DNA from 3 places in the Pseudoduganella sp. genome. Region 2 is predicted to be linked to each of the others. Evidence: predicted binding sites of a transcription regulator. Region 2 holds the regulator's gene; each other region holds the start of a gene.

Region 1 (9,806 bases), on a different contig from region 2:
GCGCGGCACCGGCCCGCAAACATAAGATCAGCCCGACCGCGTATTGCATCTCAAAAAATCACAAACCACTCCTGGGGAAATAAATGAAAAAGCGACAACTGCTGGCCGCTGCGCTGGCGTGTGCCTGGCTGGCACCGGCCTATGCACAACTCAATTGCAACAAATCCTTTGGCTTCCGCGCCGACGTCGGTACCACCGTTGGTCAAACGCTGTGCAGTTCCACTGTCACGACCTTTATCGATGCAGCCAAGAACCTGAACCTGAGCAACCCGGGTTATACCAACAACTCGGCCGCGACGGTGGCGGGCCGCATCAGTGACGTTTCCGTCATCCTGCGCTACGACGCCAACTCGTCGGCGCTGCACTACAACTTCCCTGAACTGGGCATGACCGGCAACTTCAACGGCGGTACACGCGACCTGTCGGAAGAGCAGTTCGTCGAATACCTGAAGAAGACCGACATCATCGGCCGCATCATGAATTACCAGGCCAAGCATTCGCCAACCAGCGCACTGACTGGCCAGGGCGGCGCTTTCCTGAACATGGCCGGCACCGACTTTGGACAAGCCTTTGACACGGCGAGCCAGATTGCCGCACCGGGCGGTGCGGACAGCACGGGCAACAATAACCTGATCGGCGTTGGCCTGAGCTACGGTTCCTACAACATCAACGGCAGCGGCGACCGGGTCAAGTCGACCAACCTGCCGCTGTCGTACACCATCCGCAACGACAAGGACTCGCGCCAGCAGCTGGTGTTCAGCGTGCCGCTGTCGATGACCAAGATTGGCGACGCCGATGTGTACCAGGCGGGCCTGGGCCTGACCTACCGCCAGCCGATCACTTCGCGCTGGACCCTGTCGCCGGGCGTGCGCTTTACCGCCGTGGGTTCGGTGGACCGCGCCACGGTGTCGACCGTCATGTCGGCGAATGTGATGAGCACCTACCTGATCCCGGCTGGCGCTTATACGGTTGCGATCGGTAATATGGTTGGCCTTTACCGTACCGGCAAGATCTCGTCGGGCGACTACTCCTTCGACCCGGATATCAGCGCGACCTTGCTGCGCAACGGCGTCATGCTGTCCATGCCGACCGGTGCCACCATGGCTACCGAGGTGTCGCTGATCGATACGCGCTACGCTGGCGGCGACAAGCCGTATGTGCGCGACACGCAGGAAGTGGGCATCACCGTCGGCACCAACCGCAATGCGGCCAACGCGCGCAGCTTCCTGCGCGCTGGCGTGAGCTACGTGCACAGCAAGGACTCCAAGGGCTTCACCGTCAACCTTGGCTACTGGTTCTGAGCTAGCGCAAGCTGAATTCAAACCATAGTTCCTGTTCCTCGACGCTCGCTTTGAAGTGCTTGCGGGCGCCGGGGGATAGTTCGGACAGGCTCGCGTCGCCGGGCCGGTCCTCGTCTGCTACCAGCAGGCGGCCATAAGTCTTTTCCTTCAGGCGCTTCACCAGCGGGTTGAAGGGCATGCCCATCCAGCGGTTCTTCACCGCCTGCGCTTTCGAGACGGGGATGAAGGCGACCAGGTTTTCGCTGGTCATCTGCTCCAGCCCTTTGTCGCGCAGGGTGGCGTTGTGGCTGCCGTGGTGGCCTACCTTGTAGAACACCGTGCGCGCCAGCAGCTCGGGGCCGGTGACGACGCCCGATCCTACCTTCCAGCGCAAGTCCTGCCACGACAGCCAGTTGCCTACCTGGGCGTCGGCGGGGAACAGCAGTACTTCGCCGCTGTCGATGAACTCGAAGGCCAGCACCAGGCAGGTGTTGTTGGTGTGGCTGTCCAGGTTCAATGCCAGGGTTTCGGCGGCCTGGGTCCAGTCTTCCTCGATCTGGCGCCATCCTTGGCCCTGCGTGTGCCACACGTTGGCGAACATGTCGGCCAGCGCGGCCGAGCAGCGCTGGCCGGAATCCATTTCACGCCGCAGGCTGGGGTCGAAGGGGCAATCATCGTAGCTGTCGCCATCCGGCGCGCCGTCGGGACCCAGGCGCAGGAAGGCTGCGTCCAGGTTGCTGGCGAGCTGCAGTTCGGATGCCAGCTCGTAGGCTTCGCGTCCCTTCTTCGTTGGCGCGCTGCGTTTGATCATGCCTTCATCCGGCGGCGGGCCGAGGACGTAGACGCGCACGTTGGGTGCGCCGTCCAGCGTGCGCGGTGTTTGGCGCGGCGAGAGGTAGCGCGTTTTCACGTCCTGTTTGCCTTGCAGGTATTCGAACGCGTCGCGTGTTTTGCCGATGCGCGTGCCGGCAGGTTCTCCGGGTTTCAGGCCGAAGAAGCCCAGCATGCGTCCCAGCTCGGCGCCGCGTTGCCTCATGCCGGGGGAGGGGGAGTCGCTGAAGGCGGCGACGGCGGTGGCCAGTGCGTTCAGTTTTGCGGCGCGTTCGGCGCGCAGGCGCTGGCCCAGTTCATTGCGCGGGTCTTCGGTCCAGCCGTACCAGACTTCGCCGATTTCCATGCTGTCGAATACGTCGCGTGCCTGTGAAGGGTGGAAGCCGGAGACGTGGTCCCAGTGCTCGTGCGTCATTACCACCACGTCGAGGCGTCCGTGGCAGGCGTCCTTGATGTCGTTGGCGACGGCCTGCATGGTTTCCTTCGGCTGTTCGGCGACTGTGATCAGGCCGCAGTCGATCAGCACATTAAAGGTGTCGCCGCCGTCCGGCTTGGCAAAGCGCAGCAGGATGCAGTCGCCCAGGCCGTGGCGGTATAGTCGGATGCGGACGCGCGCTTCGGCTTCGGCCTGTTTGCGGGAGCGGGTCTCCGTGGCGGCCCGGCCTTTGGGGGCGGGCTGGCGCGTGGGCGTGCGCGGCGGCGCCTTGGCGCGCAAAGCTGGGGGCTGGACGTTGGGCGAGATCATGGCGGTGCCTTAATCGTTGGAGTGGAGCATGCAGAACGGCTCGGGGTTGCCGTCGCCGGACTTGAAGTAGGTTGAGCGCAGGGCCACGCCGGTGTCATAGCGCATGCTGCGGTGCCTGCGCACGGCGGCCAGGCGCTTGTCGTCCAGCAGCGGGCGCTTGATGGCGTAGCGCAGGGTCGGAATCACGCCGCCGTCGTCCTGTGTGTCGCCTTCCAGGTCGAACACCAGGGTGCAGCCGCCGGGGAAGTCGAAGCTGCCCATGGCTTCGTTCTGTTCATCCACCAGCACCTTGCGGCGGCGCTGGGTGATGGAGATGATCAATTGCTTGAGGATGTCGCCGTCGGGCATGACGCGCAGGGTCGGCTGCACCGAGTGCACTTCGAAGCTGGGCAGGCCGTCCTGGCCGTAGTGCAGGCCGGGCACCTTGCCGTTGCGTTTTAGCTCCAGCCCGGTCACCCGCATGAATTCTTCACAGCGGGCGCCGTCGCCGGAGCGCATCATCTCTTCCACGTTGTCGTGGGCGCGGATGCGGGCGCGTTTCAGCGTGTCGAAGACCTTGCTGCGTTTGCGCTGGTAGAGGGACTCCTGCACCAGGCCGCTCAGTTCGCGCGCGAGGGAGGTGAGCACGCTGGTGGGGTCCGGGCTGCCGTCCGCCAGTTCGATGCGCGCATAGGGCCAGCGCAGCTGTTCTTCCGACAGCGTTTTCAGGCCGTCCGGCAGGATGCCCCAGCGGCGGAACGATTCGATCAGCGCCACCCGGTAGCCGTGGCGGTCGTTGGGCACCATGTCGTAGTCGGCGGTGACCAGGGCGCGCAGGTAGTCGCCGAAGGTGATGTCGAAGGGCGGGCAGTAGTCGAGCGCGCGGATCGCCATGTGCAGGAAGGTCTGCGCGGTCTTGGTGGCGACGGCGGCCAGTTCGTCCACCAGCACCGGGTGCAGTGCGCCGTCGGGCAGCTTGCCGGTGCCGGAGCTGGCCAGGCAGACGATGCCGGCACTGCGCAGCTTGTACATTTCGAGGAAGGCGGAGAACATGGCGGCCACCAGGATCGAGCCGCGTTCGTGCGGCTCCAGCGCCTGCGCCAGGCGCGCGGGGTCGGGCTGTACCGGCTGCCAGGCGCCTTTGTCGTCCACGTCGCCGATGGCGCTGCGCAGGGCGCCGTAGCGGCCGGTGGCGACGCCGAATTCGTGCGCCAGTTCGCTCAGCAGCGATTGCGTCTCCAGGTTGCCGCGCGTGCGCGAGACCTGGTGCTTCAGCACTTCGGGGAAGGTGAAGTGCTGGAACAGCGCCACCAGGTCGGAGAACGCTTCGTGGAAGGCCAGCGTATCCGGGTGGTTGTCGTCGATGTAGCGCCGGTGCATGCCGTCCAGCAGGGCGTGCGTGGTCTCGTGCGTGATGATGTCTTGCGACAGGCAGGAGAACACCATGCCGTTCGGGCCCTGGAAGTAGCCGAACAGCAGGGCTTTTTTCTGCGGGCTGTAATAGGCGTTGGCGGCGCGCAGGGCATGCGGGTAGATGCGCAGGGTCTGCACGAACTCTTCGCGCTTGCCGGCGTCTTCGCGCGAGGACCATTGCACCTGGCGCCCCAGCGCGCGCTCGAAGTTGCAGATGGTGTTCATGGCCACGGCGTACACCATCTGCTGGTGGAATTGCGGGTTGCCTTCGGAGGGCGGGTGGCCGTCCTGCGCCAGCAGGTGGGCGCCGTTCAGGTCCACCGGCTCGTACCAGCAATCGCTGGCGGGGTCGTAGTCCAGCACCTCCACGTACTCGCCGCGCGGGCCGGGCTGCAGGTCGCTCTCCCAGGGGATGTTGAAGATGCGGTGGTTGATCGATGCGGTATCGAGCTTGAGCGACAGGCTGGGGTCGAATGCATAGCCGCGCAGGCGGCGGAAGGGCGGGCGCTTGGCGCCCTGTTCGATGGCCTGCTTGCTGTAGTCCTGGCTGCTGGTGGAGGAGTACATGGGGGCTCCTATTGCGCCAGCTCAGGCGCCCAGCGCTGGATGCGCGCGGCTACCAGGGCGCCGCCATGGCGCGCCAGCACGGCGCGTTCGGCATCTTTCAGCGCTTTCAGGTTGGTGGCGATGCTGGAAGCGAAGAAGGAATCGCCAGGCGCCGCCTCGCCCTCCTGGCTGTCGATGGAGAACCATAGCGGGCGCGGGCCGGCGCCGGCTTTGTGGCGGTGCTCCATGCGGTCGAACTGCAGGCCGCGTATCTGTTCCATCATGATGTCCAGCCCTTCCTTCAGCACCAGCGCGCCCGATTCAGTCGGTTCGCTCTTGATGGCATAGGGCTTGCCGCCGTCGCTCACCAGCAGGTAATCGAGCTTGTTCAATGCCGCCAGGCCGGGATTGATGCCGAGGTTGTCGTACATGCCGCCGTCGCTGAGCGTGACCTAGTCGCATTGGGCGGCGTGCTTGTAGACCTTTTCATCCAGCCGCAGCGGCGGGAAGACCGGCGGGAAGGCGGAGGAGGCGGCCACCGCGCGCGCAATGGGGAAGTTGGGGGCTTCGACGAAGCCCAGCTCATAGTCGCCCATCTCGCTCTTGCCGCGCGCGCCGGCGATGAAGGAGAACATATTGCCGGTGGCGAGGTTGGTGCTGTTCAGGTAGATGCGCGGCCCTTCCGCCAGGTCGCCCAGCTTTTTGCCGTGGAACAGGTCGCGCTCGTAGGTGTCGGCCAGCTTGTCCAGGCGCGTATGGAAGGGATCGAGCGTGCCGCCGATGACCGAGCCGACGGCGATGGAACGCGTGGCCAGGTAGCGCTCCAGTTTGTCCAGCGCGAGCGGGTCGTGCCAGTTCAGGGCGACGAAGGCGCCGGCGATGCTGCCGCCGCTGACGCAGGAGATCAGGTCGATCTTGTCGAGCAGCTTGCGCTTGCGCAGTTCGCGCAGCACGCCCAAGTGAAAAGCGGCAGCCCGAAAGCCGCCGCCCGACAGGGTTAGCCCAATGCGCTTGCTGGCGCCATTGATCATGATCGTCATGGGACACCTCCGTAGGAAAGCGCGTGCCCATGGCTTCAGGAATCAACCCGTTACGATAGGGCGATTCCTATAGAGTAGGCAATAATATTGCCTGAAAACTCACCAATTATCACTTGTCGGCCAGCTTGGCTTCCAGCTCGGCCAGGCGCGATTCCAGCAGTTCCAGCTTGGCGCGGGCCTTGGCCAGCATCTGTGCCTGGATGTCGAATTCTTCGCGGGTCACCAGGTCCAGCTTGGCGAAGCCCTGGGTCATCATGGCCTTGACGTTCTTCTCGATGTCCTTGGCAGGCGAGTTTTCAATGACCTGGTTCACTTTTTGTTGCAGGTCGTTAAAGAAGGCATTCATGTCCATTGGCGTAATTCCTGATGTGTGAGGTTCTTGCACCACTACGGTGCGGTTTTGGCTTCAATTGGTGCGAGATGTGGGCAGAACATCAATTGACGCACGTTCCCGGTGGTTATTGGGCTGGCACGCAACCTGCTAATAAGCAGGAAAGCTTGTCGATTTAAGCCTGAATTTTAAACCGCAATAAAAGTTCACTCAAAAGGAAATCGCCATGAATCACAAGAGCAAGAAGCTGGCCCTCACCGCTGCAGTCGCTTTGGCAATGGTATCGATGGGGACTGGCATGGCCCAAGCGGCAGACGCCGCGCCGGAGGCGAAGCCTGACAATGAGATTAGCTTTAATGCTGCCATCACCAGCGATTACCGCTACCGCGCTATTTCGCAAACCCGCCTGAAACCAGCGCTGCAAGGCGGCGCCGACTGGGTCAACAATCCGACCGGTTTCTATGCGGGTGTTTGGGGCTCCACCATCAAGTGGATCAAGGATGGCGGCGGCGATGCCTCCGTTGAAGTCGACGTGTATGGCGGCAAGCGCGGCGAGATCGCGCCGGGCGTGAGTTATGACGTGGGCTTCCTGGCCTACATCTATCCGTCCAACGATCTCAACCCGAGCGCCAATACGCGTGAAGTGTATGGCCAGGTCGGCTATGGCCCGGCGACCCTGAAGTACTCGCACTCGCTGAGCAACCTGTTCGGCTTTGCCGACAGCAAGCACAGTACCTATATCGATGCCTCGGTCAACCAGGACCTGGGCGATGGCTATGTGCTGAACCTGCACGTGGGCCGCCAGAAGGTGAAGAACTCCAGCTTCTACAGCTATACCGACTGGAAGGTCGGCGTAACCAAGGACCTGGGCTTTGCTGCGCTGTCGCTGGCTTATATCGATACCAATACCGAGAACTATCTCGCACCAAATGGCAAGAAACTGGGTAAGGCTGGCGCTGTGCTGACCTTGTCCAAAACCTTCTGAAGAGGCACCCGTATGAAAATGATTACCGCCATTATCAAGCCGTTCAAGCTGGACGAGGTGCGCGAAGCACTGTCCGCGATCAACGTGCAAGGCATTACCGTGACCGAGGTGAAAGGCTTCGGTCGCCAGAAAGGCCATACCGAGCTGTATCGCGGCGCGGAGTATGTGGTCGATTTCCTGCCGAAGACCAAAATCGAGGCGGCGGTGGATGACGCTATCGTGGAACAGGCGATCGAGGCGATCGAGAGCGCCGCGCGCACCGGCAAGATCGGCGACGGCAAGATCTTCGTCTCGTCGCTGGAACAAGTGATCCGTATTCGTACCGGCGAGACCGGCAACGACGCACTGTAAGGGGAACTGTGATGCAATTCATGAAGAAGTTGCTGGCTGCGGGCACCGTCCTGATGGCCTTTAGCGCAGCCCTGCCTGCACTGGCGCAAGACGCCAAACCGGCGGAGGCGCCTGCCGCCACCGCGACCGCCGCTGCGCCGGCTGCTGCTCCAGCCGCCGCTCCTGCGGCTGATGCCGGGGCCGCCGCCGCGCCTGCTGGCGCTGCCACCGCGCCGGCTGCCGAAGCGGCTCCTGCCGCCGCGCCTGCGCCGGTAGCGCAGAAGGGCGATACCGCCTGGATGTTCGTGGCTACCCTGCTGGTCATCATGATGACCATTCCTGGCCTGGCCCTGTTCTACGGCGGCCTGGTGCGCTCCAAGAACATGCTGTCCGTGCTGCTGCAGGTGTTCTTCGTCTTCGCGCTGATCATTGTGCTGTGGTGCCTGTACGGCTACTCGCTGGCCTTCACCGAAGGCAACGCCTACTACGGCGGCTTTGGCCGCGCGCTGCTGGCCGGCATCTACGACCCAGCCAAGGGCTTCGCCATGGCGGCCACCTTCAGCAAGGGCGTGGTGATTCCGGAGTTCATCTTCGTTGCGTTCCAGGGCACCTTCGCCGCCATTACCTGCGGCCTGATCGTGGGCGCTTTCGCCGAGCGCGTGAAGTTCTCCGCCGTGCTGGCCTTCATGGTGCTGTGGTTCACCTTCTGCTACCTGCCGGTAGCGCACATGGTCTGGTTCTGGACCGGCCCTGATGTGATCACTGACGCGGCGAGCGCCGCCACTGAAGCCGCAAAAGGTGGTTTTATCTGGCAAAAGACTGCGCTTGATTTTGCGGGCGGCACCGTGGTGCACATCAACGCCGCCGTGGCGGGCCTGGTGGGGGCGATCCTGATCGGCAAACGCGTTGGCTACGGCCGCGACTCCATGGCGCCGCACTCGCTGACCATGACCATGATCGGCGCATCGCTACTGTGGGTGGGCTGGTTCGGCTTCAACGCAGGCTCCGCGCTGGAAGCTGGCGACATTGCAGCGCTCGCTTTCATCAACACCCTGCTGGCTACGGCTTGCGCCACCGTTTCGTGGGTATTCGGTGAATGGGTCACCAAGGGCAAACCATCCATGCTGGGCGGCGCTTCCGGCGCGGTGGCCGGCCTGGTGGCGATCACCCCGGCAGCCGGCTTCGTCGGCCCGATGGGCGCACTGGCGATCGGCCTGCTGGCCGGTATCGTCTGCCTGTGGGGCGTGAATGGCCTGAAGCGCCTGATCGGCGCCGACGACTCGCTGGACGTGTTCGGCGTGCACGGCGTGGGCGGCATCCTGGGGGCGGTGCTGACCGGGGTGTTCGCTGCGCCATCTTTAGGTGGCCAGGGAATCTGGGACTACGTTACCAATAAGGTAAGTCCAGATTATTCCATTGGCGGCCAAGTTCTCACCCAGTTGACTGCGGTTGGCATTACCATTCTCTGGTCCGCAGTGGTGTCCTTTATTGCTTATAAGCTTGTGGATATTGTCATTGGTCTGCGAGTACCTGAAGAAGAAGAGCGCGAGGGCTTGGACATCACCAGCCATGGTGAGTCCGCGTATCACGCGTAATAAACTAAATAGTTAGATTGTCATCGTTACGCCAGTACATTACATCTGCTGTACTGGCGTAATTTGCTTTTCACATCGGTTTAGGTTTCGTGCGGCAAGCTGCAATGTAGCCGCCGACTGCGCCACCGAAGGCTCCGGCCGCGACCGATGCAAGGCCGCCAAACATTCCGCTTAGTGCCCCACCAATCATGCCTCCGACAACTGCATCGGAACATGGATCTGGTCGTGGGTTGGGAGTACCTCTTGAGCCCATGCCTCCAGATACCTGATTTGCTTCTTCAATAGTTAAGTTCCTCATTGCAACCTCCATAGATGAATTGCTAAGAAACGTCTTGCCCCGGAGGGCAACTTAATCCTGCTACCACGTCCACCTAGCCATCTTGCGATTGAGCAAAGATTGTGGCGAGACGTCGCTTTTGCGGCTCAATTCGCCCTTTTTGTTTAAAAGCATCTTTTATTTGCGCGTTTTGCCCCAAAATGGAGGGTCTGCGAATACCAACATAAGCAAGGAAGCAACATGGTGCCCCACCTCGTCACGGCCCTGACCGGGCCGTTACTGGATCTTGAAGAAAAGATCATTGCCGCGACCCCAGCCATTGAACGGTGGTTCCGCCTGGAGTGGCAGGAACATACGCCGCCGTTCTATGCCTCGGTCGACCTGCGCAATGCCGGCTATAAGCTGGCGCCGGTGGATACCAACCTGTTCCCGGGCGGCTTCCATTTCCTGGCGA
Region 2 (9,806 bases):
TCCAGTTCGATCGAGACGAACACCGTCAGCGGGCGTCCTGCCAGCACGCGGTCCACCAGCGCCACGGCCTTCACCAGCACGCCATCGGCGCGCAGCTTCTCGATGCGGCGCTGGCAGGTGGCGACGGAAGAATGCACGCGCTCCGCGATTTCGCGCAGGGGCGTGCTGGCATCGTCTTGCAGGATATTGAGGATGCCGCGGTCGATCCGGTCCAGCTCCCTCATGCCAGGTGGCGCAGCGGGTGCGCCCAGGCCGGCCAGCAAGGCTCGAAGAAGCGCGCCACCATCTCCGGCGTGACCTCGGCCAGCGTGGCGGGATTCCAGCGCGGCTGGTTGTCCTTGTCGATCACCAGCGCGCGCACGCCTTCGAAGATCTCGCCATGCTCGAAGTTGCGGCGCACCAGGTTGCGCTCCATGCGCAGGCAGTCGGCCACGTTCAGCGCGGCGCCGCGCCTGAGCAGCTCGTGCGTCACGCACATCATCAGCGGCGAGCGCAGCTCCATGGCTTTCAGCGACTTCTGCGCAAACGGGCTGCTGTCGCCGCGCAGCGATTCCATGATGGCGGGCACGCTGCCGGCGGCGAAATGGCGATCGATCAGGGCGCGCTGCTTTTCCAGTTCGCTGTCGCCGGCAAAGGCATTGTGCGGGCCGGCGAACACCGCGATCGCATCGCGCAGCGATGTGCCGGGCGTGGACTCGACCAGAGCGGTCAGCGCGGCCAGTTCCGTCTCCGGCACGAAGTAGTCGGCCAGGTCGAGGTAGAGCGCGTCGGCGGCGCCCACGGTCAGGCCGGTCAGGCCCAGCCACATGCCCAGCTGGCCCGGCGCATGCGACAGGAAATGGCTGCCGCCCACGTCCGGGAACAGGCCGATATTCACTTCCGGCATGGCCATCTTGGTACGGCCGGTGACAATGCGCACGCCACAGTCCGGGCCGCCCTGGGCAATGCCCATGCCGCCGCCCATCACCACGCCATCCATCAGCGCCACATAAGACTTGGGGTAGAAATGGATCAAATGGTTCAGCGCATATTCTTCGGTGAAGAAGTCTTCCAGCAGCGCGCTGCCGCCTTGCGGATTGGCACGGCCCACGTCGTGGAAGAAGCGGATGTCGCCGCCGGCGCACAGCGCGCGTTCGCTGCTGCTGCGCACCACCACGGCCGCCACGGCGGGATCGTCGCGCCAGGCCAGCAGGGCCTGCGTCATCGCGCGCACCATGTCGAGGGACAGCGAGTTGAGGGCTTTGGGTCGGTCCAGCGTGATGAAGCCGGTGCCGTTCGTGATCTGGGTGTGGACGTATTCGCTCATGCAAATATTTTAACGCACGACGGGCGCAAAAAAGGGCGCCAATTGCGCCCTTTGGTGTGCTTACACGGCCAGTCCTTTACATGGCGGTGGGTGGTGCTTCGTACGTGTCCGGGAAGTGCTTAATGGCCGCATGGTTATGGTTCTGCACACGGTCTTTGTACTTCATGACCTGGCGATCCAGTTTATCGATCAGGGTGTCGATGGCGGCGTAGAGGTCTTGCGACAGGCTTTCGACGTATACAGTTTTGCCAGACATGCGCAGGTTGATTTCCGCTTTCTGGCGTTTCTCTTTCTCGGTGAGGTTATCTACAGTCAGGATGACAGCAATATCGATTACTTGATCGAAATGGCGCTTGACTCGTTCCAGCTTGTTCTGCACGTATTCGCGGATGGCTGGGGTCACTTCGACATGATGTCCACTGATGGTGAGATTCATACACACTCCTAAAGATGATGTCGCTCTCGAGTTCGTGCACGCCATGGCGCACAGAGGAACCCATGCACTACAAAGATTTGCGGAGGCTTACCGGAGGGATTTTCAACGCTTCTCGATATTTGGCAACAGTCCGTCGCGCAATCACCATGCCTTGTTCTCCCAGCATGTCCGCAATCTTACTGTCGGATAAAGGATTTTTAGGGTCTTCTGCTCCTGTCAATTGCACAATCAGCGCCCGTATCGCAGTCGAGGAAGCCTCACCCCCGGCTTCGGTCGCGACGTGGCTGCCAAAGAAATATTTCAACTCAAACATGCCATGCGGGGTGAGCATATATTTTTGAGTTGTAACACGGGAAATAGTGCTCTCGTGTAGTCCCAGTGTATCAGCTATTTCACGCAACACAAGGGGGCGCATCGCCACCGCGCCGTGGCTGAAAAAATTCTTTTGTCGTTCTACTATCGCTTCCGCCACGCGCAGGATGGTGTCGAAGCGCTGGCGCATATTTTTGATCAGCCACTTGGCTTCCTGCAGCTGGCCGTTCATCTGCGATTCGCTCTTGCCCTGCTTGAGCAGGTTGGCGTACAGCGCGTTCACGCGCAGGCGCGGCACCACGTCGTTGTTCAGGGATACCACCCAGCCGCCGCGGCCCTTCTTCACGATCACGTCCGGCACCACATAGTCCGATTCGCCGCAGTCGAACTCGGCGCCCGGGTGCGGGTTGCACTGGCGGATCACGGCCTGCGCCTCGCGCAAGTCTTCATCGTCGCAGTCGAGCGCTTTCTTCAGCTTGGTGAACTCGCGCTGCGCGAACCAGGCCAGGTGCTTTTCGACAATGGTCAGGGCCATGCGGCGCGTCACCAGCGGCACGCCGGGCATGCGCTTGATTTGCAGCGCCAGGCACTCGGACGCATTGCGCGCGCCCACGCCGGGCGGGTCGAAGCTTTGCAGCAGCACCAGGGTGCAGCGCAGGTCGTCCAGTTCGATTTCCAGCTCGGGCGGCAGGCGCTCGAGGATTTCTTCCAGCGGCTCTTCCAGGTAGCCGTTTTCGTCCAGCGCGTCGATCACCATCTCCATCAGGGCGCGGTCGCGCGGCTCCTGCACGGTGACGCGCATCTGTTCCAGCAGGTGTTCGCGCAGGGTGCAGCCGGAAGCTTCCAGCTGCGGGCGGCTGTCTTCGTCGTCGGCCGACTTGCTGCCGGCGCTGGCGCTCCAGTCGGTGTCGTCGCTGCCGTTGCCGATGCTGTCGCCGTCGCCGGCTTCGTATGCATCGCCTTCGGCGGCGGCGGCGGGGCCATCCGCGCCATCCGGGGCCGGGGCCTCCGGCGTGGCCACGGCATCGTTGCCGGCGCCCTGGCTGATGGCGCCATCGGCCAGCAGGCGCACCGAGTGGTCGAGCGGATCGTCCAGGCGCTCCAGCATCGGGTTGTCGCTGAGCAGCTGCTCCAGTTCCTGGTGCAGCTCCAGCGTCGATAGCTGCAACAGGCGGATCGACTGCTGCAGCTGCGGCGTCAGCGCCAGGTGTTGCGAGGTTCGCAGTTGCAGTGTCTGTTTCATGGCCTTCGCTTACATGCGGAAGTGTTCGCCGAGGTAGACCCGGCGCACGGATTCGTTGGCGATGATATCGTCCGGTCGGCCCGAGGCCAGCACGGCGCCCTGGTTAATGATGTAGGCGCGGTCGCAAATACCAAGGGTCTCACGCACATTATGGTCGGTGATCAGGACACCGATATTGCGCTCCTTCAGGAAACGTACGATACGTTGGATTTCGATCACGGCGATCGGGTCGACGCCGGCAAACGGTTCGTCCAGCAGCACGAAGCGCGGGTTGGTGGCCAGGGCACGCGCGATCTCCACCCGGCGCCGCTCGCCGCCCGAGAGCGACAGGGCCTGGTTTTCGCGCAGCTTTTCAATCTGCAAGTCAGCCAGCAGGGCTTCCAGGCGCTGGTCGATGTCGGCCTTGCTCAATGGCTTGCCGTCGACCTGCTGGATTTCCAGCACGGCGCGGATGTTCTCCTCCACCGTCAGCTTGCGGAACACCGATGCTTCCTGCGGCAGGTAGGAAATGCCCAGGGTGGCGCGCTTGTGGATCGGCAGGCTGGAAACGTCGGTGCCGCCAATGTCGATGGTGCCGGCGTCGGACGCCACCAGGCCCACGATCATATAGAAGGAGGTGGTCTTGCCGGCACCGTTCGGGCCCAGCAGGCCGACCACTTCGCCGCAATCGACTTGCAGCGACACGTCGTGCACCACCTGGCGCTTGCCGTAGGATTTCTGGAGGCCGCGCACGACCAGCGTGCTGGCGCAGGTATTCGCTTCCATGCTTATTTTTTCTCTTGCGTTGCAGGCGGGGTTGCCGGAGGTTCGGTGCGCGAAGGCTGGATCACCATGGTGCCGCGGCCGCCGCCCGGCTTGCTTTCGCCGGTGGCGCTGTTGCGCACGCTGAAGAACTCCTTGCGGCTGTCGTAGGAGATGAATTCGCCCTGCACTTCGTCGTTCTGCTTGCCGCCTTCAATGCGGCGGATCGAGGCCTTGCTGAACATCTTCACCATCTCGGCCTGCTCGTCGTACTCGATGCGTTCAGCATCGCCTTCCACCCACAGGTCGCCGGCGCCGTCGCGCTTCTGGCGGAAAGTGGCTTTCTTGCCTTCGCCGAACAGGGTGACGTGCTTGTAGCCTTCCGGCGTCTGCTTGACGAAGGCGCGCTGCGCCGTCATCGCCAGCGTGCCGCGCGTCAGCGTCACGCCCCCGGACAGGATGGTGACCTGCTTGACGTCGTCGATATCGAGCGCGCCATAGCTGATGTTCATCGGTTTGTAGGAGTCGGCCTTTTCCGCCAACGCCGGGGCCGCGAGCCCCAGCAGCAGGGCTGCCGACAACAGTAATCGTTTCATAGTCTTTCCTTGTTTATTGTGCCCGCGGCGGCAGCACCAGCGTGCCGTTGCCTTCCAGGTGTATCTGGCGCGTCGCATTGTTGGCGCGCATGCTGTTCGCGGTGGCGACCGAGTCGCCCAGTTTCATTTTCACCGGCCGGTCGGTTTCCATGCGGTCTTCGTCCGGGAAGATCACCAGCTTCTCCGTGGCCAGGTGCAGCGACTGCGCCTGCGGCGAGGCCGCGCGGTCGATGCTGACCTTGCCGTTCAGGGTGATACGGCTGTTGGCCTCGTCCACCCGCGCCGTATTCGCCAGCATGTCCAGCGGCGGCGTCTCACCCGACAGGCTGCGCACGCGCGGCTTGTCGATCTCCGACGAATCGTCGATCGGGCGGTGGGTCAGCTTGTCGCCGGCGATGATGTAGCTCGGCTTGCCCTCCTTCGACATGCGCACGAAGGAGAAGTTCTCGATGATGTAATCCGGCTCATTCAGGCGCATATCGGCCTGCATGTCCTCGTCCGCGCGGTTCATCAGCTCCAGCAGGTAGAAGCTGCCAAGCGCCGCCACCAGCACCAGGATCATGCCGATGGAAAGGCGGAAGCGGTGGGCGATCCTCTGGTTACGCATGCTCCGCCCCGATCAAGCCAGGAACTGCGCCATCACGCGCTCGTAATTGCCGGTGGCGCGCAGCACGAATTCGCACGCCTCGCGCACGGCGCCGCGGCCGCCGGCCGCTTCGGTGATGTAATGGGCGCGCGCATGCACTTCCGGGCGGCCGTTCGGCACGCTCACGGCAAAGCCGGCGCGGCTCAAGATCGGCAGGTCGACCACGTCGTCGCCGATGAAGGCGACCTGCTCTTCGGTGATGCCGATCTGCTCCAGCATCGCCTTGAACGGGGTCAGCTTGTCGTGCCCGCCCTGGTGCACGTATTCGATGCCAAGGTCCTTGGCGCGCGCCAGCACGATCGGCGTGCGCCGCGCGGAAATGATGGCGGTCTTGATGCCCGCTTCCTGCAGCAGCTTGATGCCCAGGCCGTCGTGCACATTGAAGGTCTTGACCTGCTCGCCTTCGGCGCCGTAGGTCAGGCTGCCGTCGGTCAGCACGCCGTCCACGTCGAAGATGAACAGGCGCACCTTGGCGGCGCGGGCGACGAGTTCTTCGTGTGACAGGGCCATCAGATCACCTTGGCGCGCGTCAGGTCGTGGATATGCAGGGCGCCCACCAGCACGCCGGCATCGTCCACCACCAGCATCTGGTTGATGCGGAATTCTTCCATCACCGCCACCGCGTCCACCGCCAGCCGGTCGGGGCCGATGGTGCGCGGGTTCAGGTGCATCACGTCCTTGATGACCACCTTGGTGAAGTCCTGCACTTTCTCGATCATGCGGCGCAGGTCGCCGTCGGTGAAGACGCCGACCGGCTTGTGGTCGGCATCGACGATGGCGGTCATGCCCATGCCCTTCTGCGTGATTTCCAGCAGCGCGTCCGGCAGGCGGGTCTCCAGGCCCACGGCCGGAACCGCGGCGTCCTTGCGCATGATGTCGCGCACATGGGTCAGCAGGCGGCGGCCCAGGGCGCCGCCCGGGTGCGAACGGGCGAAATCTTCTTCCTTGAAGCCGCGCAGCTCCAGCAGCGCGACGGCAATGGCGTCGCCCAGCGCCAGCGTGACGGTGGTGGAGGCCGTCGGCGCCAGGTTCATCGGGCAGGCTTCCTTGGCCACCGAGACGTCCAGGTGCACGTCGGCGATCTTGGCCAGGCTCGATTGCGGCTTGCCGGTCATGGCGATCACGTGGCCGCCCATGCGCTTGACCACCGGCAGGATGGCCATCAGCTCGGACGCTTCGCCGGAATAGGAAATGGCGATCACTACGTCTTCCGGGGTCACCATGCCCAGGTCGCCGTGCGCCGCTTCGGCCGGGTGCACGAACAGGGCCGGGGTGCCGGTCGAGGCCAGGGTGGCGGCGATTTTCTTGCCGATATGGCCAGACTTGCCAATGCCGGAGACCACCACCCGCCCTTTGCATTGCAGCAACAGGGACACGGCTTGCCCTACGGTTTCGTCCGTTGCCAGGCGCGCATGCAGGGCGGCCAGGGCATCGGTTTCGATCTGCAGGGCTTCGCGCGCCAGTTCCAGGGCACGCGTTGCGGTCTTGGCATCAAAAGATTTCAGCATTGTTTTTTCATGGGTTACACTCATGCCCGAAGTATAGCCGAATTAGATAAGCAAAAAACTTGCCAGACATAACAAACAACGGATGTTCTCCCCCCTCGAGCTGACACTTCTCCTCCTTGGCAGCGCCGTCCTCGGCGTGGTCGCCTTCCGTATGATGCACCTGCCGCCGATGCTGGGTTACCTGGCCGTCGGCATCCTGCTCGGCCCCCATGCCATGGGCCTGGCCGAGCAAAGCCATGCCACCGAACTGCTGGGCGAATTCGGCGTGGTGTTCCTGATGTTCTCGATCGGGCTCGAGTTTTCCCTGCCCAAGCTGATGGCCATGCGCTCGATCGTGTTCGGCCTGGGCATGGCGCAGGTGGTGCTGACCATTGCCGCCACCATGCTGTTCGGCTGGCTGATCCACTTCGTGCTGCCACCCTCGGTGCAGCTGGGCTGGCAGGCCTCGTTCGCGCTGGGCGGCGCGCTGGCCATGTCGTCCACCGCCATCGTGGTGAAAATGCTCACGGAACGGCTGGAGCTGGAAAGCGACCACGGGCGCAAGATCATCGGCATCCTGCTGTTCCAGGACTTGGCGGTGGTGCCGCTGCTGATCCTGATCCCGGCGCTGGCGCAGAACCCGGCCGACCTGCCGCGCACGCTGGGGCTGGCCAGCCTGAAGGCGGCCGTGGTGCTGCTGCTGCTGCTGGTGGTCGGCCAGAAGGTGATGCGCAAATGGTTCACCATCGTGGTCATGCGCCGCTCGCAGGAGCTGTTCATGCTCAACCTGCTGCTGGTGACCCTGGGCGCGGCCTGGATCACCGAGCGGGCCGGCCTGTCCCTGGCGCTGGGCGCCTTCGTGGCGGGGATGCTGATTTCCGAGACCGAGTACAAGCACCAGGTGGAGGAGGACATCAAGCCGTTCCGCGACGTGCTGCTGGGCCTGTTCTTCATCACCGTCGGCATGCTGCTCAATGTGCGCATCGTGTTCGAGAACTGGTGGCTGGTCCTGGTGCTGCTGGCCGGCCCGGTGCTGCTCAAATTCGCCCTTATCGCCGGTCTGGCGCGCCTGTTCGGCTCCTCCACGTCGACCGCCATGCGCACCGGCCTGGCGCTGGCGCAGGCCGGCGAATTCGGCTTCGTGCTGCTGAATGTGGTGGGCGGCATGAAGCTGGTCGACCCGTTCGTGGTGCAGCTGGTGCTGGCGTCGATGGTGCTGTCGATGCTGGTGGCGCCGTTCCTGATCGCCCAGTCGGACCGCATCGTGATGAAGTTCTCCGCCAACGAGTGGATGATGCAGTCGCTGAACCTGACCAATATCGCGGCGCGCACGATGGCGTCGCAAAAGCACGTGATCGTGGCGGGCTTCGGCCGCTCCGGCCAGTCGCTGGCGACCTTGCTGAGCGAAGAAAAAATTCCCTACCATGCGCTGGACCTGGACCCGATCCGGGTACAGGAGGCGCAGGCAGCAGGCGCCAACGTATCCTACGGCGATGCCGCGCGCCGCGAGTCGCTGGTGGCGGCGGGCATCAAGCGCGCGTCGGCGGTAGTGATTACCTATGCCTCCACGCCGTCGGCGCTGAAGGTGCTGCACCTGGTGCATGAACTGGCGCCGGAGCTGCCGGTGATCGTGCGCTCCCACGACGACACCGACCTGGACCGGCTGAAGGAAGCCGGCGCAGCGGAGGTGGTGCCGGAGCTGATGGAAGGTTCGCTGATGCTGGCCTCCCATGCGCTGGTGATGCTGGGCGTGCCCTTGCGGCGCGTGGTGCACCGCGTGCAGAGGGCCCGGGAAGCGCGCTACGCCTCCCTGCGCGGCTATTTCCACGGCGCCAGCGATTCGGGCGAGGAGTCGGAGATGGTGCGCCTGCATTCGGTGTCGCTGGGAGAGCAGGCCTCCTGCATCGGCAAATGCGTGCGCGACCTGGGGCTGGACGAGACGGGAGCCGAAATTTCAGCGATCCGCCGCGGCAAGGTAAGGCTCGAAGCCGCACCGGGGATGACGCTGGAGGCAGGCGATGTCGTGGTACTGCGCGGCACCGCTGAAGAAGTAGCGCGCGCCGAGAACGATCTGCTGGCTTAAAAAAAATGGGGACGTACCCCATTTAATTGGCAACTTTCTCAAAGAGAAAGTTGCCGATTAAATGGGGTACGTCCCCATTTTTTAAGCAGCGTAGCGGACCACGCGGTTGCGGCCGCCCTCTTTCGCCTGGTACAAGGCTTCGTCGGCCTGCTCGATCAGCTGCGCCGCCTGGACCTCCGGCTTGCCGCCGTCCGGCACCTGCGACAGGCTCGATACGCCCACCGAAGCGGTAATCGATACCTTCACCCCATGCGACAGCTCGATCATGCTGGCCGCAATCCCGGCCCGGATCCGCTCCGCCACGTAAGCCGCGCTCTCCAGGTCCGCATCGATCAGCAGTACCACGAACTCCTCGCCGCCAAAGCGCGCCAGCGCATCGGACAGGCGCAGCTCGGCCTTGATGCGCGCCGCTACTTCGCGCAGCACCTCGTCGCCACCGCCGTGGCCCACGGTATCGTTGACGCGCTTGAAGTGGTCGATATCGATATACATGAACGACACCGGATACGACTGCCGGCGTGCGCGTGAAATCTCTTCCAGCAAGCGCCGGTCCACATAGCGCCGGTTGAAGACGCCGGTCAGCGCATCGGTCAGGCCCATGTACTTCAGCATCTCGTTGGAGATCACGTTCTCCAGGCAGATGGCGATGATGGACGCCATGTGCTCGACGAAATCCGTGCCCAGGCTGGGCGAAAAACGGGTCGGGTCGGCGCTGCCCAGGTTCAGCGAACCGATCACGCGCTTGTTGCGCAGCAGCGGCACCACGCCCACGCTTTGCAGGCGCGCCGCCGGTTGCGGGAACTGGCGCGCATGTTTCAGCGCGTCGAACATGCCCAGCTGGGGCTTGGGCTGCTGGCCCGGCTGCAGCTCGAATCCCAGCCCTTCCACGTCCGGCACAAACACCAGGTCGGGGAAGTCGTTGAAGTCCACACCCAGCTTTTCCATCACCGTGCGGA
Region 3 (9,806 bases), on a different contig from region 2:
GGCATGCTGCCGGTGGCCATCGGCATGGGTGAGGGCGGTGAGTTCTACCGTCCGATGGCGGTCGCGATCATCGGCGGCACCATCACCTCCACCATGCTGACGCTGCTGGTCGTGCCGACCTTCTATGACAGCATCGAGATCGCCCGCGACCGCATGTTCGCCAAGTACAAGCGCCGCGAGGAGCGCTGGAACACGGCGGCGGCCTTTGTGCTGACCTTTGTGGAAGCCATCCTGGCCCTGACCTTCGTGCGCCTGGTGTTCCGCCTGCTGATGAAGCTGGTTGGCCTGGTGATCGGCCGCCGCCAGCCGAAAGTGGCCTGATCCTTGGCCTGAACCTGCCGCGGCAGGACGAAAGAAGGGCCCCCGGGCCCTTTTTTCTTACCCTTTGAATTAACAAAAAATTAATCAATGTTCCTTTCTAACTTCAGTATCAAACGCCCCGTGTCGATGATCGTGCTGATCATCGCCATGATGGCGGTGGGCTTGCTGGCCTTGTCCAAGCTGCGCGTGAACCGCGAGCCGGATGTGGAACTGCCAATGCTGTTCATTTCCATCCCTTACCCGGGCGCCTCGCCGGAAACGGTGGAGCGGGAAGTGGTCAACCGCCTGGAAAAGTCGCTGCAATCGATCGCCGGCGTGCAGGACCTGTTTTCCTCGTCGGGCGAGAGCGGCGCCCAGTTTGAAATCCGCTTCAGTTTCGACAAGAACCTGATCGAAGCCTCGGACGAGGTGCGCAACGCCATCGCCTCGGTGCGTTATAAATTGCCGACCGAGATGCGGGAGCCGATGATCCAGCGCATCGACACCTCGGCGCAGCCGGTGATGCAGCTGGCGCTGTCGTCCCGGACCCTGTCGCATGCGGCCATCTCGCGCCTGGCCGAAGACAAGCTGGCCGACCGCTTCCGCGCCCTGGAAGGGGTGGCGGTGGTCAACGTCAACGGCGCGCTGCGGCGCGAGCTGTCGGTGCTGCTGCGGGCCGACAAGCTGCGCGAATACAACGTCTCGGTGGGCGAGGTGACCCATGCGCTGCAGATGCAGAACACCAATGCGCCCGTGGGCAAGGTGCGCGGCGCGCTGGAAGAGAAGGGTATCCGCCTGGTGGGCCGCATCGAGCGCCCGGAGGAGTTCAAGGATGTGGTGGTCAAGCGCCGCGGCAACGAGGTGATCCGCCTGGGGCAGCTGGCGCAGATCGAAGACGGCTTTGCCGAGATTAACAATATCAGCAAGCAGAACCTCAAGCCCAACGTGGCCCTGCATGTGGTGCGGGCGCGCGATGCGTCCGCCGTGTCGGTGGCCAAAGCGGTGCGCGCACTGACGGCGGAGATCAACAAGGAACTGGCCGCCGACGGCACCGTGCTCGACATTACCGAGGACGACGGCAAGAACGCGCAGGAGTCGCTGGACAATGTGATCGAGGCGCTGGTGTTCGGCGCCGTGCTGACCATCTTCGTCGTGTACGCCTTCCTCAATTCCTGGCGCTCGACCCTGATCACGGCGCTGGCGCTGCCGACCTCGGTGATCGCCGCCTTTATCGCGGTCTGGCTGTGCGGCTTCACGCTGAACTTCATGACCCTGCTCGGCCTGTCGCTCGCCATCGGCGTGCTGATCGACGACGCCATCGTGGTGCGCGAGAACATTGTGCGCCATATGCAGAACGGTTCCGACCGCCGCACGGCGGCGCTGGAAGGCACGGCCGAAATCGGCCTGGCGGTGGCCGCCACCACCTTCTCCATCATGGCCGTGTTCATCCCGGTCGCCTTCATGCCGGGCCTGGCCGGCGAATGGTTCCGCCCCTTCGCCCTGACCGTGACCTGCTCGGTGGCGGTGTCGCTGTTCATCTCCTTCACGCTCGATCCGATGCTGTCGGCCTACTGGGGCGACCCGCCGGACCACCACACGGCGCCGAAGAAGGGCATCGGCCGGCAGCTGGACCGCTTCAACCACTGGTTCGACCAGCAGGCCAGCCGTTACGGCAAGGTGATCGCCTGGGCGCTGCGCCACCGCCGCTGGATGGGCGCCATCGCGCTGGCCAGCTTCATCGGCGCCATTGTGCTGCAGGCCAAATGGGGCGGCACCAGCTTCGTGCCCAAGCAGGACCGCGGCACCATCCGCGTCGACGTGCGCACGCCGTCCTCGTCCAGCCTGGCGTACACCACCACCAAGATGGACAAGGTGGCGGCCATCGCGCACGGCATCAAGGAAGTGAAATCGACCGAAGCGTATATCAACCTGGCCGGCGGCAATATCTGGGTCAATATCGGCAAGCGCAATGAACGCGAGCGCGATGCGGTGGCGATCGCCTCCGAGCTGCGCCAGAAGCTGGCTGGCCTGGTGGGCGGCGAGTACACGGTGGTGGATGACCTGGGCGGCGGCGGCGGCAAGCCGGTGCAGATCGACTTTGTCGGCCCCGACTCGCGCAAGCTGATGGAAATCACCAACGAGTTCATGGACAAGCTGCGCCAGGTGCCGGGCGCGGTCGACGTCGGCCTGTCCGAGCAGGATCCGAAGGACGAGCTGCAGATCGAGCTGCAGCGCGGTCTGGCCAATTCGATGGGCATTGCCGCCGGCGACGCGGCGCAGGCCCTGCGCGTGGCCTTTGCCGGCATCGAGGTCGGCGACTGGGTCGACCCGACCGGCGAAGCGCGCGATGTGGCGGTGCGCCTGCATCCGGCCGACCGCGCCGGCCTGGACAGCATCGCGCGCCTGCCGATCAGTGTCGCCGGCAGCAGCCAGATGGTGCCGCTGGAGCAGATTGCCAGCATCACCATGGGCAAGGGCCCGGCCACCATCCGCCACAAGAACGGCATGCGCACCATTTCCGTCACCGCCAATGTGGAAGGGCGCTCCCCCGGTGAGGTGACGGCCGAGGCGCGCAAGATCGCTGACAGCATGTCCTATCCGGAAGGCTTTGGCCAGGACGTCGGCGGCGCCAGCCGCGAGCAGAACGAAATCTTCACGTCCATGGGCATCGGCCTGCTGTCCGGTATCGGCCTGATGTACCTGGTGCTGGTGATGCAGTTCGGCTCGTTCACGGCGCCGGGCGCGGTCATGCTGTCACTGCCGCTGTCGCTGATCGGCGTGGTGGTTGGCCTGATCGTCACCGGCGGCACCCTCAACCTGATGAGCCTGATCGGCGTCATCATGCTGATGGGCCTGGTGGCCAAGAACGCCATCCTGCTGCTCGATGCGGCGCGCAAGCTGGAAGAGCAGGGGATGGGGCGCCAGGAGGCACTGATGCAGGCCGGCCAGATGCGCCTGCGCCCGATCCTGATGACCACCTTCGCCCTGATCGCCGGCATGATGCCGGTGGCGATCGGCATGGGCAATGGCGGCGAGTTCTACCGCCCGATGGCGGTGGCCATCATCGGCGGCACCATCACCTCCACCTTGCTGACCCTGCTGGTGGTGCCGACCTTCTACGACAGCATCGAGCAGGCGCGCGAAGGCATGGTGGCCAAGTTCCTGCGGCGCGATGCGCGCTGGGGCGCGGCGGCCGCCTTCCTGCTGACCGTGGGCGAGGCCATCCTGGCGCTGCTGATGCTGCGTCTGCTGTTCCGCCTGGCGCATCGGATCGTGTACCGGCTGCTGGCTGGGCGGCGGTTGGTGCGCAACGCATGATTGCCAGTGGAAATTGTCGATAAACTTTACAAACAGGTATTGCTTTGCAGCTAAGGTGTTGATTTGTAAGGATGGCACATCTATTGCTTGCACATTGATATCAATCAACAGGAGATATCGAATGAAAAAAACCTTGCTGGCCGCCGTACTGTCCCTGGCCACCCTCGGCGTCGCCCACGCCGGTCCGGCCTACACCGCTGTTGGCGTGCAAAACGATGTCAGCTATGACGCTGTGCTGAACGGCGGCTGGTCCATCGTCTACCGCGGTGACTATGCCGCCCGCTTCAACCTGGCGAATGTAATCAGCGGCATTGCGGCCGGCAGGAACGTGATGTTTGCCGCGCTCGAAGACGGTGCGACCACCTTCAAGCTGCTGAGCTATGCAAGCAAGGAGCAAGTGTTCACCCTGACCGGCCATAACCAGACCCACGCGGCCAATGGCGCCGAATGGTATTACAACTCCTCGTCCATCGGCTTCGCCGGCCTGGGCGACCAGATCGTCCAGGAATCGGCTGACACCGGTGGCGGTGGCTGGAGCGACAATCCGGAGAACGACCGCCTGAGCTGGCACGTCAATGGCGACGTCAACTTTGTGAACGGTGGCTGGCGCGCCGGCAATGTGACCTGGCTGAACTTCTCCACCGATTGGGACCGCCTGATCCTGGTGCAGGATGCGGTGGCTCCGGCCGATGTGCCGGAACCAGCCAGCCTGGGCCTGCTGGGCCTGGGCCTGGCGGGCCTGGCTGTGGCGCGCCGTCGCAAATCCAGTTAATCGGCAGAAAATCCAGATAAAAAAGGGCCTTCGGGCCCTTTTTTGTTACACAATTCACAATTTAAAAGCACTCCCGTGCGCTTTTTAGTGTAAACTTCGGTGCCCTTGCGCCTTTCCCCCAGCGCAAGGTTAAACCTATATCAATAACTAACAGCCGAGACTTACCTTGAACCCAAAATACCTCACCCTGCTGGTCGCGGCCGCCCTGTCCGCCGCGTCGTTCTCCGCAAATGCATCCGGTTACCGCTTCGGTTCCCAGTCCGTGTCCGGTCAAGGCACGGCTGACGCCAACGGTGCGGAAGCTGCCGATGCGTCGACCATTTTCGCCAACCCGGCCGGCCTGACCCGCCTGGATGGCACCCAGTTCGTGGGCGGCATCACTGCCGTGGTACCACACTCCGAATACAAGGACACCGGCTCCAAGCGTTTCACCGGCACCCCGACCGGCGGCGTTTCCAGCCTGGACGACTACGCGCCGACCGCAGTGGCCGCGCCTTCCTTCTATCTGTCGAAGAAGCTGAACGACCAGTGGACCGTCGGCCTGGGCACCTTCGTGCCGTACGGCGCCAAGCTGTCGTATGACTACGGCTGGACCGGCCGCTACGCGCTGACCAACATCGACCTGAAGTCGGTCACCATCAACCCATCCGTTGGCTTCAAGCTGAACGAGCAGCACTCCTTCGGTTTCGGCCTGGACGCCGAGTTCATGAAAGCCTACCTGGGCCAGGGCGTGGACGTGCCTGGTTCCGTGCTGGCACTGAGCTCGCCAACCCCGGAAGCGCAGGCACGCCGTGCTGAACTGCTGAAGCATATCGTCGCTGCCGGCGGCAACCCAGCGGCCCTGGCGTCCATCAAGGACGGCCACGCTGAGATGGACGGCAAGGATTGGGGCTACGGCTTCAACCTGGGCTATATGTACCACCTGAGCAAAGACACCCGTTTCGGCGTGTCCTACCGCTCCTCGATCCACCACAAGCTGCGCGGCAAAGCCGTGTGGGACTTCTCCGGTGTGACCACCGACGCCGTGGTGAACAAGGTGCTGCAAGCGTCCTCGCGCAAGACCAACTCCGCCGCCCTGGTTGACATCAAGACCCCGGAAACCCTGTCGGTCAACATGTTCTCCCAGGTTGACGACCAGCTGGCCCTGATGGCTGACGTGACCTGGTCGCGCCACTCCCGCATGAAAGACCTGCACATCGTGTTCGTCGGCACCGGCGAAGGCGACGAAGTGATCCGCCAGCAGTGGAAAAACACCCTGCGCGCATCGCTGGGCATGAACTACAAGCTGAACAGCAACTGGATGCTGCGCGCTGGCGTGGCCATCGACGAAGCACCGGTGGAAAACGCGACCCTGCGTCACGCTGCACTGCCTGACTCCGACCGCAAGCAACTGTCCTTCGGCGCTAACTGGAAGCTGTCGAACAATTCCTCGATCGACCTGGCCTACAGCTTCCTGAAGTTCGACGAAGCCAAGACCACCTACAAAAACAACTGCAGCCCACTGCACCCGGCTGGCTCCTGCACCGGCAACGGCGAAACCACCGTTGGCAGCTGGAACACCCGCCTGCACCTGCTGGGCCTGGCCTACAACTACAAGTTCTAAGCCTCTCCCGGCCTGAACCGAAAGCCGGCGCCCTCCGCAAGGAGGCGCCGGTTTTTTTGCCTGATGCTGTAGTGAAATTACATCACGAACGGCACGGCACGATTGAGTAAACCCCAGGCTGCGCGCAGAATCGTCTCGCTACTTCGTAGCAAAAGTACATAATTAAACAGGAGACGTTATGAAATTTCGCCGTGCCCTCGGGGTGGCGATGCTGGGCTGTGCCTTGCTGGCCAGCCCGCTCGTCCATGCCGCCATCAATCCCAGCAAGCTTGGCGCCGCCTATGACGCCAGCAAGTCCAGCATCAATTTCAAGGTGTATTCCGGACGCGCCACGCGCATCGAGCTTTACCTGTACAGCGCCGCCACCGGCCAGCAGGAAAAAGCCCGCCTGCCGATGACGCTCGGCGCCGGCGGTGTGTGGAGCGTGAACGTGAGCAGCGCCCAGCTGGCCGGCTACGGCATCGGCGGCACCGTGTACTACGGCTACCGTGCCTGGGGCCCGAACTGGCCCTACAACGCGGCCTGGACCAAGGGCTCCGGCACCGGCTTCATCAGCGATGTCGACGCCAGCGGCAACCGCTTCAATCCCAACAAGCTGCTGACCGATCCCTATGCCCTGGAAATCAGCCACGACCCGGTGACGGCCAGCATGGGCAACGGCACCATCTACGCCAGCGGCCCGCTGTACCGCAATATCGACAGCGGCAGCAGCGCGCCGAAAGGCATAGTGCTGCAAGGCGACAGCCAGTCGGTCGGCAGCAAGCCCACGCGCGCCTTCAAGGACGATATCGTGTATGAAGCGCACGTGCGCGGCCTGACCAAAAACGATAGCGGCATCAGCGCGGCCTATCGCGGCACCTATAAAGGGGCGGGCCTGAAGGCGCCGTACCTGGCCAGCCTGGGCGTGACCGCCATCGAATTCCTGCCGCTGCAGGAAACCCAGAACGACACCAACGACGCCGATCCCGTCACCACCACGGGCGACAACTTCTGGGGCTACATGACCCTGGGCTATTTCGCGCCCGACCGCCGCTACAGCTACGACAAAAGTCCGGGCGGCCCGACGCGCGAGTTCAAGGAAATGGTCAAGGCCTTCCACGACAACGGCATCAAGGTCTACATCGACGTGGTCTACAACCACACCGGCGAGGGCGGGCAGTGGAATGCCGGCGACAGCGCCACCTACAACCTGTACGGCATGCGCGGCCTGGACAACCCGACCTACTATTCGCTGACCGCCGACTACCAGAATTCCTGGGACAACACCGGCGTCGGCGGCAACTACAACACGCGCAATACCGTGGCGCAGAACCTGATCGTCGATTCCCTGGCCTACTGGCGCGACCAGCTGGGCGTGGACGGCTTCCGCTACGACCTGGCCTCGGTGTTGGGCAACACCTGCCAGCACGGCTGCTTCAACTTCGACAAGATGGACAGCGGCAATGCGCTCAACCGCATCGTGGCCGAGCTGCCGCCGCGCCCCGCCACCGGCGGCAGCGGGGTCGACCACATAGCCGAACCGTGGGCCATCGGCGGCAATTCCTACCAGGTGGGCGGCTTCCCCAGCGGCTGGGCCGAATGGAACGGCATCTACCGCGACGCCATCCGCCAGGACCAGAACAAGATGGGCGTGGCGGCGGTGACGCCGGGCACGCTGGCGACCCGTTTCGCCGGCTCCAGCGACCTGTACGGCGACGACGGCCGCAAGCCGTGGCACTCGATCAACTTCATCACCGCGCATGACGGCTTCACCCTCAAGGACCTGTACAGCTGCAACAGCAAGAACAACAGCCAGGCCTGGCCCTATGGCCCGAGCGATGGCGGCGAAGACAATAACAACAGCTGGGACCAGGGCGGCGTGGCAGGCGAGCAGCGCAAGGCGGCGCGCAACGGCATGGCGCTGATGCTGTTGTCGGCCGGCGTGCCGATGCTGGTAGGCGGCGATGAGGCGCTGCGCAGCATCAACTGCAACAACAACCCGTACAACCTCGATTCCAGCGCCAATTGGCAGAACTGGAGCTGGAGCACCGACCAGGCCAACTTCCAGGCCTTCACCAAAGGCTTGCTGGCCTTTCGCAAAGCCCACCCGGCGCTGCGGCCGGCGAATTTCTACGCGGCCAGCGATGGCAACGGCAACGTGATGGAGCAACTGCGCTGGTTCAAGCCCGATGGCACGGTGGCCGATGCGGGCTATTTCAACAACAGCGCCAACCACGCGCTGGCCTGGCGTATCGACGGCAGCGAGTTTGGCGACAGCGCATCGGCCATCTATGTCGCCTACAACGGCTGGAGCGCCAGCGTGAACTTTACCCTGCCGTGGCCGGGCAACGGCAAGAGCTGGTACCGCGTGACCGACACCTGCGGCTGGGCCGAAGGCGCCGGCCAGGTGCGCGCGCCCGGTGCGGAAGACGCGCTCGGCGGTGAAAACACCGTGTACGGCCTGTGCGGACGGGGCGTGCTGCTCCTCATCGCCAAATAGCGCGCGGGGCCTGGGCCGGGCGGCATTTATGGCAGCAGGGTTGGTGCATACAGTGCGGCCTGGAACTCCGGCACATACTCATAGCGCAGCAAGCGACCCAGCTTGAGCGATTTGATGTACGCCGACAGGTTGCCGTCGCCCAGACCCAGTTTGACGGCGTCCGCCGCGCTGCTGTTGGCGTGGCGGAGCTGGCGCGAGATGGCGTAGCCGGTGGTCAGGCGGCCTTGCCGGTCGAGGTTGGTGAAACTGTTGGTGACCAGCTCCACTTCGGACGACAGGCCGGGCAGTTTCTTCGCTTCGATGGTGAGCTCGCCGCCAATGCGATAGGTGACCGCCTGCGCCGTCTCGCTGCGCTCGATGCTGGTCAGCCACTTGGGCAGGTTGTAGCCGACCACGCCGCGCACGCGCGCCAGCTCGGTATTGACCGGCAGCTTCAGCACATAGCCCCAGAACTGCTTGGACATGGATTGCCCGGCCAGGGTCAACGGCCCCAGGTTGCTGGCGCCCGGCTTGCTGGTGATGATGGAGAGCGCGAACTCGTTGTAGCTGTCGTTGTCGCAGTACTCATAGGCATAGGCGGTGAGGGCGACCAGGCCGCGCCCCGGCCACACCTGCAGCGGCTGCACCACGTTGCGTACGGCCTCCGGCATCAGCTCGCGCAGGCGCGCCAGGTCGGCGGTGAAGACGGCGGTGATGCGGCTGTTCTTGTAGTAGAAGTTGGGTGAATAGGAGGCGAAGCCCATGCCCCCGGCGCGTGCCTTGGGCAGCGTTTTGAACCAGCTGAGGTCGATGCCGGGCGCCTCCGCCGCGATCACCGCCAGCGGCGGATTGGAGCGGTAGCGGTCGTACAGGCCGCTGGCCGTGACCGGGACCGGGTGGCCGGCGATGTCGATGATGGTGTCGGCCGCCCAGAGCGGTGTGCTGCAGGCGGCCAGTGCCAGGCCGGTGGCCAGTTGTGCGAGTTTCATACGGTCATCCATTTGCGGTATTGGGCATTGCGCAATGCGGTGTGCCATTGCTGCTGCAGCAAGGCGACGACGGGCAGCACCCCGGGGTTGCTGCGCTTGCCCTGGCTGAGGCGGCTTAGCTGGTGCTTGACCATGGCCATGTAGGCGAGCGAGGCCAGTACCTTGTTGTTCCAGCGGATCGTGCGCAGCTGCGGCGCCGCATCCAGGCCGGCACGCCATGCCTGCGGCAGCTGCGGTTCAAGTGCCAGTGCGGTGCCAATGCCCGCCATGTCGATGCCGCTGGCCAGGACCTGCTCGAGCACCGCCAGGCGGCGAATGCCGCCGGTCACCATCAGCGGCATGCGCGCCACGGCGCGCATCTCCTGC

Evidence for each region. Region 2 encodes sigma-54, which starts transcription at its own class of promoters, with help from an activator protein. Its sites were predicted from a motif close to TGGCANGNAANCTGCTTT; they were not measured.
Region 1: a site for sigma-54 is predicted at 6,302-6,319, ahead of ACE3TQ_RS17100 (TorF family putative porin). Genes of this name have one in related genera too.
Region 3: a site for sigma-54 is predicted at 3,691-3,708, ahead of ACE3TQ_RS22765 (PEP-CTERM sorting domain-containing protein). Genes of this name have one in related genera too.

Annotation. Positions count from the first base shown of each region.
Region 1 covers NZ_JAYSCO010000037.1:7,847-17,652, forward strand. The annotation lists gene ACE3TQ_RS17070 (hypothetical protein) at 84-1,301, shown strand; gene ACE3TQ_RS17075 (MBL fold metallo-hydrolase) at 1,303-2,856, opposite strand; gene ACE3TQ_RS17080 (hypothetical protein) at 2,866-4,815, opposite strand; gene ACE3TQ_RS17085 (hypothetical protein) at 4,824-5,225, opposite strand; gene ACE3TQ_RS17090 (patatin-like phospholipase family protein) at 5,247-5,834, opposite strand; gene ACE3TQ_RS17095 (accessory factor UbiK family protein) at 5,944-6,186, opposite strand; gene ACE3TQ_RS17100 (TorF family putative porin) at 6,392-7,150, shown strand; gene ACE3TQ_RS17105 (P-II family nitrogen regulator) at 7,163-7,501, shown strand; gene ACE3TQ_RS17110 (ammonium transporter) at 7,522-9,075, shown strand; gene gshA (glutamate--cysteine ligase) at 9,593-9,806, shown strand, end outside.
Region 2 covers NZ_JAYSCO010000009.1:23,194-32,999, forward strand. The annotation lists gene ACE3TQ_RS06390 (Lrp/AsnC family transcriptional regulator) at 1-224, opposite strand, end outside; gene ACE3TQ_RS06395 (enoyl-CoA hydratase/isomerase family protein) at 221-1,306, opposite strand; gene hpf (ribosome hibernation-promoting factor, HPF/YfiA family) at 1,383-1,742, opposite strand; gene ACE3TQ_RS06405 (RNA polymerase factor sigma-54) at 1,810-3,297, opposite strand; gene lptB (LPS export ABC transporter ATP-binding protein) at 3,307-4,062, opposite strand; gene lptA (lipopolysaccharide transport periplasmic protein LptA) at 4,065-4,634, opposite strand; gene lptC (LPS export ABC transporter periplasmic protein LptC) at 4,648-5,241, opposite strand; gene ACE3TQ_RS06425 (KdsC family phosphatase) at 5,254-5,790, opposite strand; gene ACE3TQ_RS06430 (SIS domain-containing protein) at 5,790-6,812, opposite strand; gene ACE3TQ_RS06435 (cation:proton antiporter) at 6,871-8,850, shown strand; gene ACE3TQ_RS06440 (DUF484 family protein) at 8,932-9,806, opposite strand, start outside.
Region 3 covers NZ_JAYSCO010000066.1:1,603-11,408, reverse strand. The annotation lists gene ACE3TQ_RS22775 (efflux RND transporter permease subunit) at 1-321, shown strand, start outside; gene ACE3TQ_RS22770 (efflux RND transporter permease subunit) at 409-3,618, shown strand; gene ACE3TQ_RS22765 (PEP-CTERM sorting domain-containing protein) at 3,740-4,390, shown strand; gene ACE3TQ_RS22760 (OmpP1/FadL family transporter) at 4,557-5,993, shown strand; gene ACE3TQ_RS22755 (glycogen-debranching protein) at 6,172-8,472, shown strand; gene ACE3TQ_RS22750 (acetoacetate decarboxylase (ADC)) at 8,499-9,440, opposite strand; gene ACE3TQ_RS22745 (NADH:flavin oxidoreductase/NADH oxidase family protein) at 9,437-9,806, opposite strand, start outside.